One region of the Priestia sp. GS2 genome, then DNA from elsewhere that is predicted to be linked to it. Evidence: predicted binding sites of a transcription regulator. Region 1 holds the regulator's gene; the other holds the start of a gene.
The links. The regulator NrdR, encoded in region 1, represses ribonucleotide reductase genes. The targets are predictions, from matches to a motif close to AACACNATATATNGTGTT.
Positions count from the first base shown of each region.

Region 2: V2145_RS02355 (vitamin B12-dependent ribonucleotide reductase) is a predicted target of NrdR. The motif match lies at 1,272-1,289, and genes of this name have one in related genera.

Region 1 covers NZ_JAZGJX010000001.1:188,219-195,808, reverse strand. The annotation lists gene thrS (threonine--tRNA ligase) at 1-1,207, opposite strand, end outside; gene V2145_RS01005 (putative sporulation protein YtxC) at 1,595-2,458, opposite strand; gene dnaI (primosomal protein DnaI) at 2,554-3,486, opposite strand; gene V2145_RS00995 (replication initiation and membrane attachment family protein) at 3,511-4,938, opposite strand; gene nrdR (transcriptional regulator NrdR) at 5,002-5,463, opposite strand; gene V2145_RS00985 (cytosolic protein) at 5,703-6,086, opposite strand; gene speD (adenosylmethionine decarboxylase) at 6,259-6,639, opposite strand; gene V2145_RS00975 (glyceraldehyde-3-phosphate dehydrogenase) at 6,980-7,590, opposite strand, start outside.
Region 2 covers NZ_JAZGJX010000001.1:445,523-453,112, reverse strand. The annotation lists gene V2145_RS02355 (vitamin B12-dependent ribonucleotide reductase) at 1-1,167, opposite strand, end outside; gene V2145_RS02350 (lipoate--protein ligase family protein) at 1,442-2,275, opposite strand; gene V2145_RS02345 (rhodanese-like domain-containing protein) at 2,500-2,874, shown strand; gene gcvPB (aminomethyl-transferring glycine dehydrogenase subunit GcvPB) at 2,916-4,379, opposite strand; gene gcvPA (aminomethyl-transferring glycine dehydrogenase subunit GcvPA) at 4,372-5,718, opposite strand; gene gcvT (glycine cleavage system aminomethyltransferase GcvT) at 5,750-6,838, opposite strand; glycine riboswitch at 6,944-7,025, opposite strand; glycine riboswitch at 7,029-7,117, opposite strand; gene V2145_RS02325 (DEAD/DEAH box helicase) at 7,304-7,590, shown strand, end outside.

The DNA of each region.
Region 1 (7,590 bases):
GCTCCTCTTTAATTTGATCTGGACGAACAAAAATGTGCGCGTCATTTAGCGTCATACCACGAACACGCTGAAGACCAGCAAGTGCACCGGACATTTCATAACGGTGCATCGTACCTAGCTCTGCGATACGAATCGGTAATTCACGGTAGCTATGAATATCATTTTTATATACCATCATATGGTGCGGACAGTTCATTGGACGAAGAACTAAATCTTCATTATCCATTTCCATTGCTGGGAACATGCCGTCTTGATAATGATCCCAGTGACCAGATGTTTTATATAGCTCTACGCTACCTAGGACTGGTGTGTACACGTGTTGATAACCTAGTGCAACTTCTTTATCCACAATATAGCGTTCGATAACGCGACGAATTGTTGCCCCTTTTGGTAACCATAATGGAAGACCTTGTCCAACTTTTTGTGAGTTTGTGAATAAATTAAGCTCTTTACCAATTTTACGGTGATCACGCTCCTTCGCTTCCTCTAATAAGCGTAAGTGCTCATCTAAGTCCGCTTTTTTGAAGAATGCTGTACCGTAGATACGCTGCAACATTTGATTGTTGCTATCTCCACGCCAGTAAGCACCAGCAATATTCAATAGCTTAAATTCTTTAATTTTGCCGGTTGATGGAACATGAACACCGCGACAAAGATCAAAGAACTCGCCTTGTTGATAAATTGTTACAGTCTCACCTGCTGGAATTGCATCGATAAGCTCTAACTTTAATTCATCTCCAACTTCTTTATATAGCTCAATTGCTTCTTCACGAGATACTTCGCGACGCTCAATATCAATATTTGCATTCACAATCTTCTTCATTTCTTTTTCAATTTCAATTAGATTGTCAGGCGTAATGGATTGCTCCATATCAATGTCATAATAAAATCCACTCTCGATAACTGGTCCTACGCCAAGCTGAACCTTTTGATCTTTAAAAACACGCTTAATCGCTTGAGCCATTAAGTGAGCCGTACTGTGACGCATAATTTCAAGTGCTTCACTTGAATCTTGCGTGATGATTTCAAGCTGACCGTCTGCGTAAATTGGTGTACGTAAATCTAAAAGCTCACCGTTTACCTTACCTGCAATTGATTTTTTCTTTAGCCCTGGGCTAATCGATGACGCAATTTGTTCTGTCGTTGTACCTTTAGGATATTCTTTTACTGCACCATCTGGAAATGTCATTGAAATAACTTCTGACATGTGATTCAACTCCTTATTTATCTCAGTATAATCCTGCATAAACTGGTTATTTATGCAAATAAAAAAACTCGTCCCTTAGTAAGGGACGAGTTGTGTATACACGTGGTACCACCCTTGTTTCTGTCTTTCTGCTTAATAAAGCACAATAAAAGACAGCTCGAGGCTTGATAACGGAAATTCCGTCAGTAATTACTAAAGTAAAATACTTGTTTACTACTGAAGTTTAGAGGTGGTAAGGATATAAATCGTGTTAAGAATCTTTCAGCCATGGATTCCCTCTCTAATAAACCGTAAATATAAACTCATGTCCTCATCATTACTTATCGCTAATTAATATTTTTACAATATGAGCCTATTATATTCATTTTTAAAATAGAAATCAACCTCTCAAGTCAGATTCTCTTTTTTTAAAAATGTGGCTTCTTGTTTTGTACATATGATTACTCGCTCTTGGAAAAGGTTTTGAATGGTATAAATGAAATCATGTGTATGCTCACGATCACTATAAATATAAATATGCTCTGGAGATAGCGTAATGAGAGGCGCTATAACGGATGGATCTATGTATAACGACTCATTCTTTTTCATAAATTCCTCAGCTAAATGTTGACGCTGATTTGCTGTTAACAATGTAAAATTTTCATCATAGAGTTGAAATTCACTTTCTTGTGAATACACAACATGTATTGCTTCGCAGTTTGCCTCTTCCGTTAAAATAACTTGTCTGAGCTGTTCAACAAACATTTGATATTCATATTCTAGTTTATATTCATCAATAGCGATTTCTACATAGTATTGTAAGCGAGATCGATAATTCTTTAATCGAAACTGGAGAAAGGACTCAAATGTAAACGTAACGTTGTTCACTAAGAAATCTTGCAGCGCTTCTCTAATTAATAGCTCTTTCGGCATTGAAAAATCCTGTTTTGGTACATCCTCTTTCTCACCCTCTACAATATGATAGACCATGTCTATAATAAGCTGTAGCTCTTGTGAATCTGTATAAAAAAATTTCTGTGTCAAAATCTCACTTAAAATGGACTCTTCTTTCTGCCCTAATATAAAATCTGTCAATACTGGGATTAGCATATCGTGTACAATTTCGTCTCGATTATATGTCACGTCAATTACTAGAAGCTGACTGTTCACAAGTTTAAAGCATTGCGGAGCATATGATAAAGCGCTTCGTTTCGCGCATAGAGACCTGTAAATACCAATTGCTTCTTTCTCATACTTAAAGAAAATTCTCACTAATGTTAGCCCCCTTTTGGACACGCTTTATTTATATATATGGGGCAACATGAAAAAAAATGAGCAAGTCCTTACATGAAATGTAAAAGAACTGCTCATTTATTACGTTTATTTTCACCTTCCACCTTTACAGGAGTGGCTAACGTCTTGATTCGTTCCATAATCCGCGCGGCTTTCAACTCTTCCTCTTCACCTTTTTGTGTATACGTTAAATGGTGCTTCATCTGCTGAAAATTTAGATTTGACGTAAAAAAAGTCGGTAGATTTTCCAGCATTCGGAATTGAAGGATAGTGCCCAGCACATCGTCTCGCATCCAGCTCGTTACAGATTCTGCGCCCAAGTCATCTAACATTAAGACGGGCACTTTTTTAACGTATTCTATCTTCTCGTTAAAAGTTTTATCTTGAAAAGATCCTTTAAGCTCTCGCAAGAACTCAGGAACATATACAATGGTTGATTTCACTTTCTTTTCAGCTAAGGCATTAGCAATCGCACCTAAAAAGTAGGTTTTCCCAACACCGAAAGACCCATGTAGATAAAGAGCTTTCATCTTTTTATTAGGTTCATACTCCCTGACAAAATCTCGCACTAACTTAATAGCTTCAAGCCGGCCTTGCTCAATTTCAATCTCTGACATGGAAGCGCTCAAAATATCTTTCGGTACATAAAGACACTGAATAAATGACTCTTGCTCTTTGCGTTCATCTTCAGTTACTTTTCTAGGACAGCGCTCATAAGTTACATCAATATTCTTACCATCAATGGAAAGCTTTGGATGATAGCCTTTAATCATATTAACGCAGCTTTGTAAAGATGGACAGTCTTGACACTCTTTGCTCTGCCCTTTAAACTCATGCATCTTAATAAGACCACGTTCTACAATACCTTCATCCAATTGATCCCGATTCTTCCTTAAAAAATCTTGGACATTACGATCAGAAAGTACTTCTGATTTTAACGTTTCAAATCGTTCCTTAAAACCTTGATTATTCGCTAATTTGTTTAGTGAATCATTGATTGACTTCATCCCATTACCTCTCCTTTCCATTCATTAATCCTCACGATTCTTCTTTAAGTCCAAATCAAGCTGCTTTAATTCTTCTTCAAGTTTCCGCTTTTCTTCTTCAAAATCTAAATCTTCTTTTTGGCTTTGAGGTTTCTTTTCCTCTTCCGACTCTTCTTTCAACCAGTCTGGGACCAGCTCTTTACGAACCGTTCGTTTTTTCTTCGTCGTTGCTTGCTTAGACTCAGCCCAATTTTGGTATTCCTTATGCTCATTCTTCGCAATAATCATCGCTTCTTCCACTGTTTTTACCTTTTTACGAGCCCAGTGCCCCGCAATTTTATCCACATATGCTTTCGATAACTTCATATCTGTTCTTAGCATGACATAATAAATAAGTACGTTAGCAACACCAGGAGAAAGATTTTGATGAAACATAACGTCTTCAACCATTTGTAAATCTGCTTTAGAAGGCGTTGCTCCACCGGACAAGTCTGTCAGTAGCTGCTTTGGCGACGTCACTTCTAACTGCTTAATTAACTTCTCCTCTTGAGAAATAGGCTCTTTATGTTCCATTGTTCGTAATAACGGCGGCTGAACTTGTTCACTTAAGTTAGGCAGTGCTTCACCATTTTCAAACTGATAATGGTTTCTAGCAGCTTTTCGAAGCATTTCAATATCTACTTGATCATTTTCATTAAGCGCGTCCAAGACAACATTCTTCATTTGCAAAGCATCGATTTGATATAAAAACGCCAGCTTTTCAATTGCTGACCTTACTTTGATTGTAATGGCTTTTTTAGAAATCATGGACTCGGTTAAACCTGCCAGAAATAAATCAAAATCAAACCCTGCATCCCTAATCGTTATATTCGCTCTTTTGGAGTTATCAACATAGTCTAAATCTTTACTTGGTATGAAGACATCTTGATTCTCTCGTTGTAAACTTGACGTGAGCTCTGTCGTTTGTACTGACTTATAGACATCGTTAAATGACCGAGTAACGTCTTTAAATTCCATCTGGTCAACAGCTGGGTCCATAAAGTATCGTCTAATTTTTTGAAATACATTTTTCCCTAATCGATTGTATAAGTAGACATTTAAAACACCATCATCAAAGAACTGTTGTGGTGTTAATGGAGGAATTAACTCATAAATATAAACTCTTCCCCCGTCATCTTCTTTCATATAGGTTTTTAATAAGCCAATTCCCTCAAGCTTTAATCGCTCTTGATAAATGGATTTTAAGTTCATTTGCATAACGGCCATTAGATGATGATGCGTTACTTCTGCTCCCCACAAGCGCCCTTGCTCTAGTTCACTCCATAACGTCATATATAAGCCATAGCACACGGTTCCAATTAACGGTTGATAGAGAGTTGTTAACACTTTTCGATCATATTCTTGAATAACGCCGCTCGTTCTCACAACATAACGGTCAACTGGAATAATTTCTTTCCAATGTTGCTCATTCATCATCATTACCTACCCAATTCTAAAATAGCAAAAAAGAGCTAAAAAATCTCTTTAATAGCTCTTTTATAGTTTTTCTTTCTTAATTAACTCTTTTAGTTCATCAATAAAGACATTAATGTCTTTAAATTGACGATAAACAGAGGCAAAGCGTACATACGATACTTCATCAATAGCAGCTAGCCTTTCCATTACCATTTCCCCAACAACGTCCGACTGAACTTCTGATGCACCTTGACTACGCAGTTCAGATTCAATATCATGTACAGTATCTTCAAGTTGTTTCAAGCTAACTTGTCTTTTTTCACATGCCTTAATCAAACCGCGTAAAATCTTCTCTTTACTAAATTCTTCACGCGCTCCGTCTTTTTTCACTACGATTAAAGGTGGCTCTTCTACTTTTTCAAATGTTGTATAACGGTAGTGACAATTTTCGCATTCACGTCGCCTGCGAATTGAACGACCTTCTTCAACAGGCCGTGAGTCTAACACTCTCGTTCCATTATACTGACAGGAAGGACATTTCATCTTCTCAACTCCAATAAATAACCTTTTATATTTGTATAAACTAAGCAGCTTGTACGAACTGACTGCCTATGTATGTTAGAAATTTAAAATAAAAATTCACTTTCTTTTCATATTATAGAAAACAAAGCTTGAATACAAGTGAAGGAGAATGAATTCTGAAATTTTATTTCCTAAAACATTTGTTTTCCAATAGATAAAGGCGTTATACAGCTTTATTTATTCAATATACTTTATTTCCCTTACTTAATAGCAATCAAATGCTGATCAAAATGCTTATAAAAAAAGATGATTAATTCTTTACTATACCCAAAATCGAATGGCATCACTTTTGATTCCGTTGTAACCGAAAAATCGATAGCGGTTTCAAAAGGTCGTAATGAAATAATCGTAATAACAACAAATGCTTTTCGCCCCTTAGATACGTTTAAACTAATCTCTCCACGCTCTTCATAAGCAGCTAAAATCTCTACTCCATTCATATTCTTCAATAAATTTTGCACCTGAGTAAATGTTTGAGAGGCTGTTGATTTATAGTAATGTGTTTGTAACTTTGGATTCTCGTGGTGGTCTCTAGTTTCAGAATGATTCGAAAAAACTGACTTTACTTTTTGAATAATCCCCATGTTGTATAGACTCCTTTTTATCAAAATAATCGCTATAGCTATTAAAAATATACTAGCTACTTTCTTTATTATAATGGATAAACGATATTTTTGTATCTAAAAAGGACTGTCTATAAATGGCGAGTCCAATTTATAGAGCAGTCCCTAATTGTCTTAGCTTTGTTTTATACTATTAAAGTACATTTGCTTTCGTTTGCTTTACTTGTACAGGACCCATTCCACGTGGCACTTCAATTGTCTCACGTGTTTGAGCATTTAGTTCATCTGCAATATAGTCAGCAGCGATTGTTGGATCTAAGTCTCCACATGTGTATACATCGATACTTGCATATCCATGCTCTGGAAAGCTGTGAATAGTTAAGTGTGATTCTGAGATAATAACAACCCCACTTACACCCTGAGGTGCAAACTTATGAAAAGCAACCTCACGAACTTCCGCTCCAGTCTTTAATGCTGCATCTACAAACGTTTTTTCAATATAATCCATATCATTCAACTTATCGAAATCACAACCCCATAATTCTGAGATAACGTGACGACCCATTGTTTCCATAATGATATTTCCCCCTTTAACAATTTTTAATCGTTAAATATGAAATTCTTTCGCCATATAGCATGTTAACTACCACGGGGGAAAGTTAGTCCAGAGAGGTCCTAACCCTTTAAGTAGATACATAACCGAAAGGTACACAAGAAGTTCACGAAACATAGTATACTTTGTTTAGACTTATTTTGCAACACGTGATTTTATTTAAATTTACAATCTGTAGCTAAACACAATTTATTCTCTGCCCCACCGCTTTCTTAAGACCTCTCATTTATTAGTTCCCTATCTTAATTAGAACAAACAATGAATTCAAACACAAAAAGCGAGGCATGATTGCCTCGCTTTTTTATCCAACTTTTAGCTTTGAATTTTGAATCATTTCTGCTGTAATATATTTCACCAAATCGACTACTCTTTGTGAGTATCCCCATTCATTATCGTACCACGCTAATACTTTAATTTTATGTTCATCCATGACCATCGTTGATAAGCCGTCAATGATTGCTGAATGAGGGTTTGTATTGAAATCAATTGATACTAATGGTTCTGTTGTAAATGCCAATATGCCTTGTAAGGGACCCTCTGCCGATTGAATAAACATTTCATTCACCGCTTCTTTTGTTACCGCTTTCCTAACATCGACAACAAGGTCGACAAGCGAGACATTTGGCGTTGGAACCCGCAGCGCCATACCATGTAATTTCCCACTGAGATGAGGAAGCACCAGCGATAATGCTTTGGCAGCCCCAGTTGTTGTAGGGATAATGGACTGACCGCATGCGCGCGCGCGTCGCAAATCTTTATGTGGATTATCAATATTTTTTTGATCATTCGTATATGCGTGAACTGTTGTCATCAATCCGTTCTCAATGGTGAAAGCTTCGTCTAATACTTTCACAACAGGCGCTAGGCAGTTTGTCGTACAAGATGCATTTGAGATAATATGGTGCTTATGCA
Region 2 (7,590 bases), 260 kb from region 1:
ATCGTATTCACTATCGTTTTCAACTGCATCCATAAACTCTTTTGTTAAACAAACAGAAATGTTTGCTCCTGTTAAGAATTCAGAATTATGAACGCTATACGTTCCACCAGTTTGTAGCTTTTCTTCAGCATCTGCAATAATTTTCTCGCTGAATCCACCAAGACCTGGAATTTGCTTATAATTGATAATTCCTTGGTACATGTCCTTTTCAGATTCCGTAAGCGGCGTAAATTTCAGCTTATCTTGGGCATGTTTTTTAATCATTTCATCATTTGTGTTTTCAATTAAGAATCGTAAAATGCGTGGATTTTGCATTTTAGAGATAATAAACTCAACAATATCTGGATGCCAATCCGCTAACATAATCATTTGAGCACCGCGACGAGAACCGCCTTGCTCTACAAGGTGCGTAAGTTTCGCAATATCGTCTAACCAAGAGACAGAACCTGATGATTTACCGTTTACACCACGCGCTAGCGTGTTGCGTGGACGCAGAGTTGAACCATTTGTTCCAACTCCTCCACCTCGGCTCATGATTTCCATAACTTGCTTACGGTGTTCAGAAATTCCTTCGCGAGAATCTTTTACATATGGCATTACATAGCAGTTAAAGTATGTAACATCCGTTTCAGCTCCCGCTCCGTACAGAACGCGTCCAGCTGGTACAAAGTTCATTTGAACAAGCTCTTGATAGAATTTTTCAAACCATTCGTTTCGCTTCTCTTCCGTTTGTTCAGCGGAAGCTAACCCAGTAGCGTTACGTTTTGCAATTTGCTCGTAGAAGATTTCCAGTGGTTTTTCAATTACGTCTAATGAACGAGTAATAAGTCCACTTTCTGCTTCTTCAGGCGCTAAAGCTCCGCGAAATTCATCTTCAACCTTTACGACTGCCATCTTTTGGTCAAAATTAATGCTTTCCACATAGCCAAGTCCTCGAGCTGGAAACTTCGGATCTTCCTTTACGGTTAAAACAACAAAGTCTCCTTTTGATAACGTAAGTTTTTCCGTATCTTTAAACGCATAGCGGTCTAACATTACGAGTCGAGATACACCTTTATGAGTAATTTTCATATCGGGTGTAATTGGGTGTACTTGCGGAAAGCGTTCAATATCTTGATTGAGCTTTTCAATATTCATATTTACTTTTTGATTAACTATAACAGTCATTCTGACAACTCCCTTACCAATCGTGCTCTATTTTACCAATCATTTACCTCATTTTGGAAAAAATAAAATTTCAACTATCAATAACTTACCACACGAATTGGACAAATTCAACATGTAGTATTCAACCAAAAACCAAGCACCCACATATAGACAGGTGTCAAGAGAAATATTTTTTTTACATTAAAAAAAGTATTTGACTTTTACATCAATTACTTTCGTCAGTTGAATAAAACCTGCAGGAGTACAGATTAAATCCGGTACTCCCACGCAGTCATTATCTTCTAAAATTCCATTCATCAGAAGCATACTTCTTTTGTGCCAATTCTTCTACATAACGCTCTTCTTCTTCTGTTAACTCATAAGGTTCTAAGTCAATATTTAAAGCGCTAGCAAAGCCTTTATAAAATGCTTCCTTAGCTTCTTCCATTTGAATTTTACGACCTGCAATAGCGTTAATTGCAACAGCTTTGGAACGAAACGCACGCTGCATTCTCTCTTTCACACGATCATTTGGATAATTAAATACGCTAAATAATTTATCTTCATCAATCTCTAATAAAATTGAACCGTGCTGTAAGATAACCCCTTTTTGACGAGTTTGTGCGCTTCCGGCAATCTTACGTCCTTCTACCACAAGCTCATACCATGAAGGTGCATCAAAACAAACAGATGAACGTGGATTTTTTAAGCTATTCTTTTCTTCTTCCGTTCGAGGAATTGCAAAGTATGCTTCAAGCCCTAATGAGCGAAACCCCTCTAATAATCCTTCAGAAATGACGCGATACGCCTCAGTCACCGTCTTAGGCATATTTGGATAGTTTTCCGATACAATAACGCTGTAGGTAAGCTCCTCGTCGTGCAAAACGCCTCTACCACCTGTTGGACGACGTACAAACCCTAATCCTAATTCATCTACTTGTTCAAAGTTAATTTCTTTTTCGGCTTTTTGAAAGTAGCCAATTGATAATGTTGGAGGATTCCAGCCGTAAAATCGAATCGTTGGTGGTATTTGACCAGTGCTATGCCACTCTAAAAGCGCCTCATCAAGTGCCATGTTATAATATGGCGAACGTTCTTTTGAATCAATGAATCTCCATTTTTGCTTCATTTTTCTCATCCCTAACTAGTATAGTAGACATTTACATATGTAATAAACTTAATCCGTTTTTTAGTCTACCAAAAGATAAGCAGAAGGAAAAGAAAAGTGAAGCAGTAATTTTTTACTTTTCTTTCGTAAAAACTACCCTGACTTCAGGAAGATTCCCTTTACTTCTAATTTCATTCACTTATATAATAAGGTTATGTATTTTGTCGAAGAAAGGAAGAAACAACATGTGGGCACTAATCATTGTACTTGCGGCAATTATTATCTATTCTGTCGTAATGTTTTTTTACCAACGTCGCATTATGAAAACGTTAACGGAGGAAGAATTCCGAAGCGGTTACCGTAAAGCACAGCTAGTTGATATTCGCGAACCAAATGAGTTTGAAAACGGACATATTTTAGGCGCAAGAAATATTCCCCTTTCACAGTTCCGTATGCGTATAAAGGAGTTTCGCACTGATCAACCTGTTTATATTTATTGCCAAAGTGGCATGCGAACAGGTCGTGCTGCTCAACTCTTACGCAAGCATGGTGTGAAAGAAATTCATGACCTAAAAGGCGGATTCAAAGCATGGAACGGTAAAATTAAGACAAAGAAATAATTCATAAAAACAGCCCCTTCTTAGATGAAGGGGCTGTTTTTTTAATTTTCTTTTTGATAACGAAGTACAGGCTTTCTTGCTGCGAGCGTTTCATCCAATCGCTTAACAACTGTCGTATGAGGTGCTTCTTGAACGATTTCTGGTTTTTCTTCCACTTCTTTTGCAATTTGAATCATTGCATCAATAAACGCATCCAGCGTCTCTTTTGATTCAGTTTCAGTTGGCTCAATCATCATGCACTCTTCCACAATGAGAGGGAAGTAAATTGTCGGCGGATGATACCCAAAATCAAGCAATCTCTTCGCAATATCCAAGGTGCGAACACCGAGCTTTTTCTGGCGTTTTCCTGACAAAACAAATTCATGCTTACAATGACGATCAAATGGTAAATCATAATGTTCTGCTAATCGTCTCATCATGTAGTTTGCATTTAATACCGCATTTTCCGTTACTGCTTTTAAACCGTCTGGTCCCATAGAGCGGATGTACGTATAAGCACGGACGTTAATACCAAAGTTTCCGTAAAACGGCTTAACTCGTCCAATAGACTGTGGACGATTGTAGTCAAAAGCAAAGCCGCTTTCTGTTTTGACTAGTACTGGCTTTGGTAAGAACGGAATCAAATCTGCTTTTACACCAACTGGACCAGAACCTGGACCACCACCACCGTGTGGGCCCGTGAATGTTTTATGCAGGTTTAAATGCACAACGTCAAAGCCCATATCACCTGGTCTTGCTTTACTTAATACAGCGTTCAAATTCGCTCCGTCATAATAAAGCTTCCCACCAGCGGCGTGAACGATTTCTGCCATTTCCAAAATATCTTCTTCAAAAAGACCCAACGTATTTGGATTTGTTAACATAAGAGCAGCTGTTTCTTCGCTTACTACTTTACGAAGATCATCTAAGTCTACCAACCCATGTTCATTAGATTTTACAGTAACTGTTTCGAAACCAGCTACTGTTGCCGAAGCTGGATTTGTACCGTGAGCTGAATCAGGAACAATTACTTTCGTACGCTTCGTATCCTCGTTCGCTTCATGATAAGCACGAATCATCATTAATCCTGTCCACTCACCGTGAGCACCTGCTGCTGGCTGAAGCGTAACTTCATCCATCCCTGTAATTTCTGTTAAGTGTTCCTGTAAATCATACATTAACTCCAGAGCACCTTGAACGGTTTCTTCATCTTGAAGTGGGTGGATATTAGCGAATCCTGGAATACGAGCTGTATATTCATTAATTTTCGGATTATATTTCATCGTACAAGAACCAAGCGGATAAAAACCGGAGTCTACCCCATGATTACGTTTTGAAAGAGCGGTATAGTGACGCATAATGTCTAACTCAGATACTTCTGGAAGTTCCGGCGCTTCGGTACGTACATATTCTGCTGGCAGTATTTCTGTACTGATTACTTCCGGCACGTCTAGTTCTGGTAATGAGTAGCCAACACGTCCTTCTTTACTCATTTCAAAGATAAGCGATTGATGTTGATTATGCATAAAGATCCCCCAATTCCTTCACAAGTTGGTCGATTTCTTCTTTTGTACGGAGTTCAGTAAAAGCAAGTAGCATATGATCCTTAAGCTCATGATAGTCACGACCTAAATCATAGCCGCCAATGATGTGTTTAGCTAGTAACTTTTGATTTACTTCCTTACTAGATTGAGGTAGTTTTACAACCAGCTCATTGAAGAATGGCCCATTAAATACAACGTCTACTCCACTTGCTTTTAATGCATTATATGCATAATGCGTTTTTGATAAGTTTTGGGTAGCCATTTCCTTTACTCCTTGCTTTCCTAAGGCAGTCATTGCTACTGAAGCTGCAAGTGCATTTAGCGCTTGGTTTGAACAAATGTTTGAAGTTGCTTTATCACGGCGAATATGTTGCTCACGTGCTTGAAGTGTTAACACAAAGCCGCGTTTACCATTTTCATCAACCGTTTGACCAACTAAGCGCCCTGGAATTTTACGCATCAGCTTTGTCGTTGTAGCAAAATACCCGCAATGAGGACCGCCGAACTGTGTTGGAATACCAAAAGGTTGTGCATCTCCTACAACAATATCAGCACCAAACTGGCCTGGAGGAGTTAGCAACCCAAGGGATAGTGGGTTACTTGATACAACAAACATTCCTTTGCCTTGATGAGCAATGGCTTCAATTTCTCTTAAAGGTTCTACTTGACCGAAGAAGTTTGGATATTGAACGATGACAGCTGCTACATCATCATCCATGCGCTCCTTGAGCACAGTCAAATCTGTTACGCCATCTTGACTTGGTACTTCTACGACTTCAATGTACTGACCTGCTGCGTACGTTTCTAATACAGCGCGTGATTCCGGATGAACTGTTTCTGAAACTAACACTTTTTTCTTTCTTGTTTGACCTGCACTTAACATTGCTGCCTCAGCAAGTGCTGTACCACCATCGTACATAGATGAATTGGCAACATCCATTCCTGTTAGTTCACAAATCATCGTTTGAAATTCAAAAATAGCCTGCAGTTCTCCTTGTGAAATTTCAGGTTGATATGGTGTATAAGCCGTATAAAACTCTGAACGCGAAATAACGTGATCAACAATAATTGGCATATAGTGATCATAAACACCCGCTCCTAAAAATGAAGCATATTCCTTTACGTTCTTATTTTTAGTAGCCAAGTTTGTTAATTCTTTTATTAATTCAGATTCTGATGCCGCTTTTTTTATATTATATTCCCCTTGGAAACGAACGCTTTCTGGAATATCTGAAAATAGCTCATCCACTGAAGACACGCCAATTGCCTTTAACATTTGCTGCTGATCTTCTGATGTCATTGGTAAATAACGATGTACCATTCTTTTGTCCCCTCTCTTTAATTACCCAACATTATTTTGAACGCTTATAAAAAGGTGTCTTCACGACTTTTGCTTTTAAACGTCTTTTTCGCACTTGCACATATACTTCTGTACCTAGCTCAGCATATTTAGCATCAATAAGTGCAAGACCAATGTTTTTATTTAAAGTTGGCGATTGTGTGCCTGTTGTAACAAAGCCAATCTCTTCTTCCTCACTAAACACTTCATATCCGTGTCGTGGAATTCCTTTATCAATCATTTCAATCCCAACAAGCTTGCGGCTCGGGCCTTCTTCACGCTGACCCTTTAATACTTCTTTGCCGATAAAATCCTCTTTATCCGTTTTCACAGCAAATCCGATACGTGCTTCAATCGGCGTAATATCTTTTGAAAGCTCTTGGCCATATAAAGCTAACGTTGCTTCAAAACGCAGCGTATCTCGCGCTCCCAAACCACATGGAACGACCTCTTTATTTTTTAAAAGTTCATTCCAAAGCGTTACTACATCTGATGCAGAACAATACAGTTCAAAACCATCCTCGCCTGTATAACCTGTACGTGAAACAAGCACTCTCACACCAGCTACTTCTACATTATCTTTAAATGTAAATGGCTTTAGGTCAGATAATGATTCAGCTGTTAATCTCTGCAAAACATCTTGTGCAGCTGGACCTTGCAAAGCTAGTAAAGCAAATTCACTTGAACGATTTACAAGTTCGATATCCTGTGACTTATGTTGTTGTAACCATTCAAAGTCTTTTTCAATATTTGCTGCGTTTACAACCAGCAGGTAGTCACCTTCCCCTTTTTGATAAACAAGGAGATCATCCACTGTGCCTCCATCTTCATAGCACATCGCAGTATATAGTGCTTTACCTGGACGTAATGCTGAAATATCATTCGTCATAACTTTTTGTAAAAATTCCAAGCTATTTGTACCTTTCACATCGAACTCTCCCATGTGAGAAACATCGAACAAGCCAGCTTTTGTACGAACCGCATGATGTTCTTCTTTAATGGATGAGAATTGAACTGGAAGAGCCCAACCTCCAAAATCAATAATCTTTCCACCGTATTGTTGATAGACATCGTAAAGTGGTGTTTTGTTTAGCTCAGTCATTTAACATCCTCCTCATATAAGGCCATTTGCTTTGGTTTTGGGGAATCATTGTATCTTTTTACACATAAAAAAGGACAGAGAACTCCCTGCTATATAGCAGGAAGTCTCTGTCCTTTTCACCTGAAAGTTTACCCGTTAAATAGGTTTGCCTCGTGGGTGGTCTATTCGAAATAGACGCTCTCCAGAGTTGCGTCCAACAAGAGTCTTTTTGCCTGAGAGATTCACATGTTGTTTGCTCCTTCGGCGCTACTTTAAAGCAGTCTCTCCCCTTGTCATCATTCGCCTCTATAAAGTTTGTAATTTTGGGCATACTACTAAGAAACTATTACTTACACATATCAATAACACAATAGTTTTTTTAGTGATAATCTATTTTCTATTTAAAATTTTCTAAAATATATTTTTATCCTACATGATTCTGTTCAGCAGTTCAATAAAAACTTTCAGAAAGGAGCAAAACTAACGATGAACATTAGTATGAAGCAAGATGAAGCATGGGAATCTACTTTTTTAAATAAACTTGAACAAGATGGACCTTGGTCTGATTGGGAAATGTATAAATTAGCATATGAAATTGAGGAGCAAACGTTAATTACTGAATTCGAAGGTCTACAAGCACCTCGTCATTTAACAGATCTAACGCCACATCCACACCAGTTAGAAGTAGCTAAAAAAGTGGTAGAAGAGATGAATGGAAAAGCAATTCTAGCCGATGAAGTGGGGCTTGGAAAGACAATTGAAGCAGGGCTTAT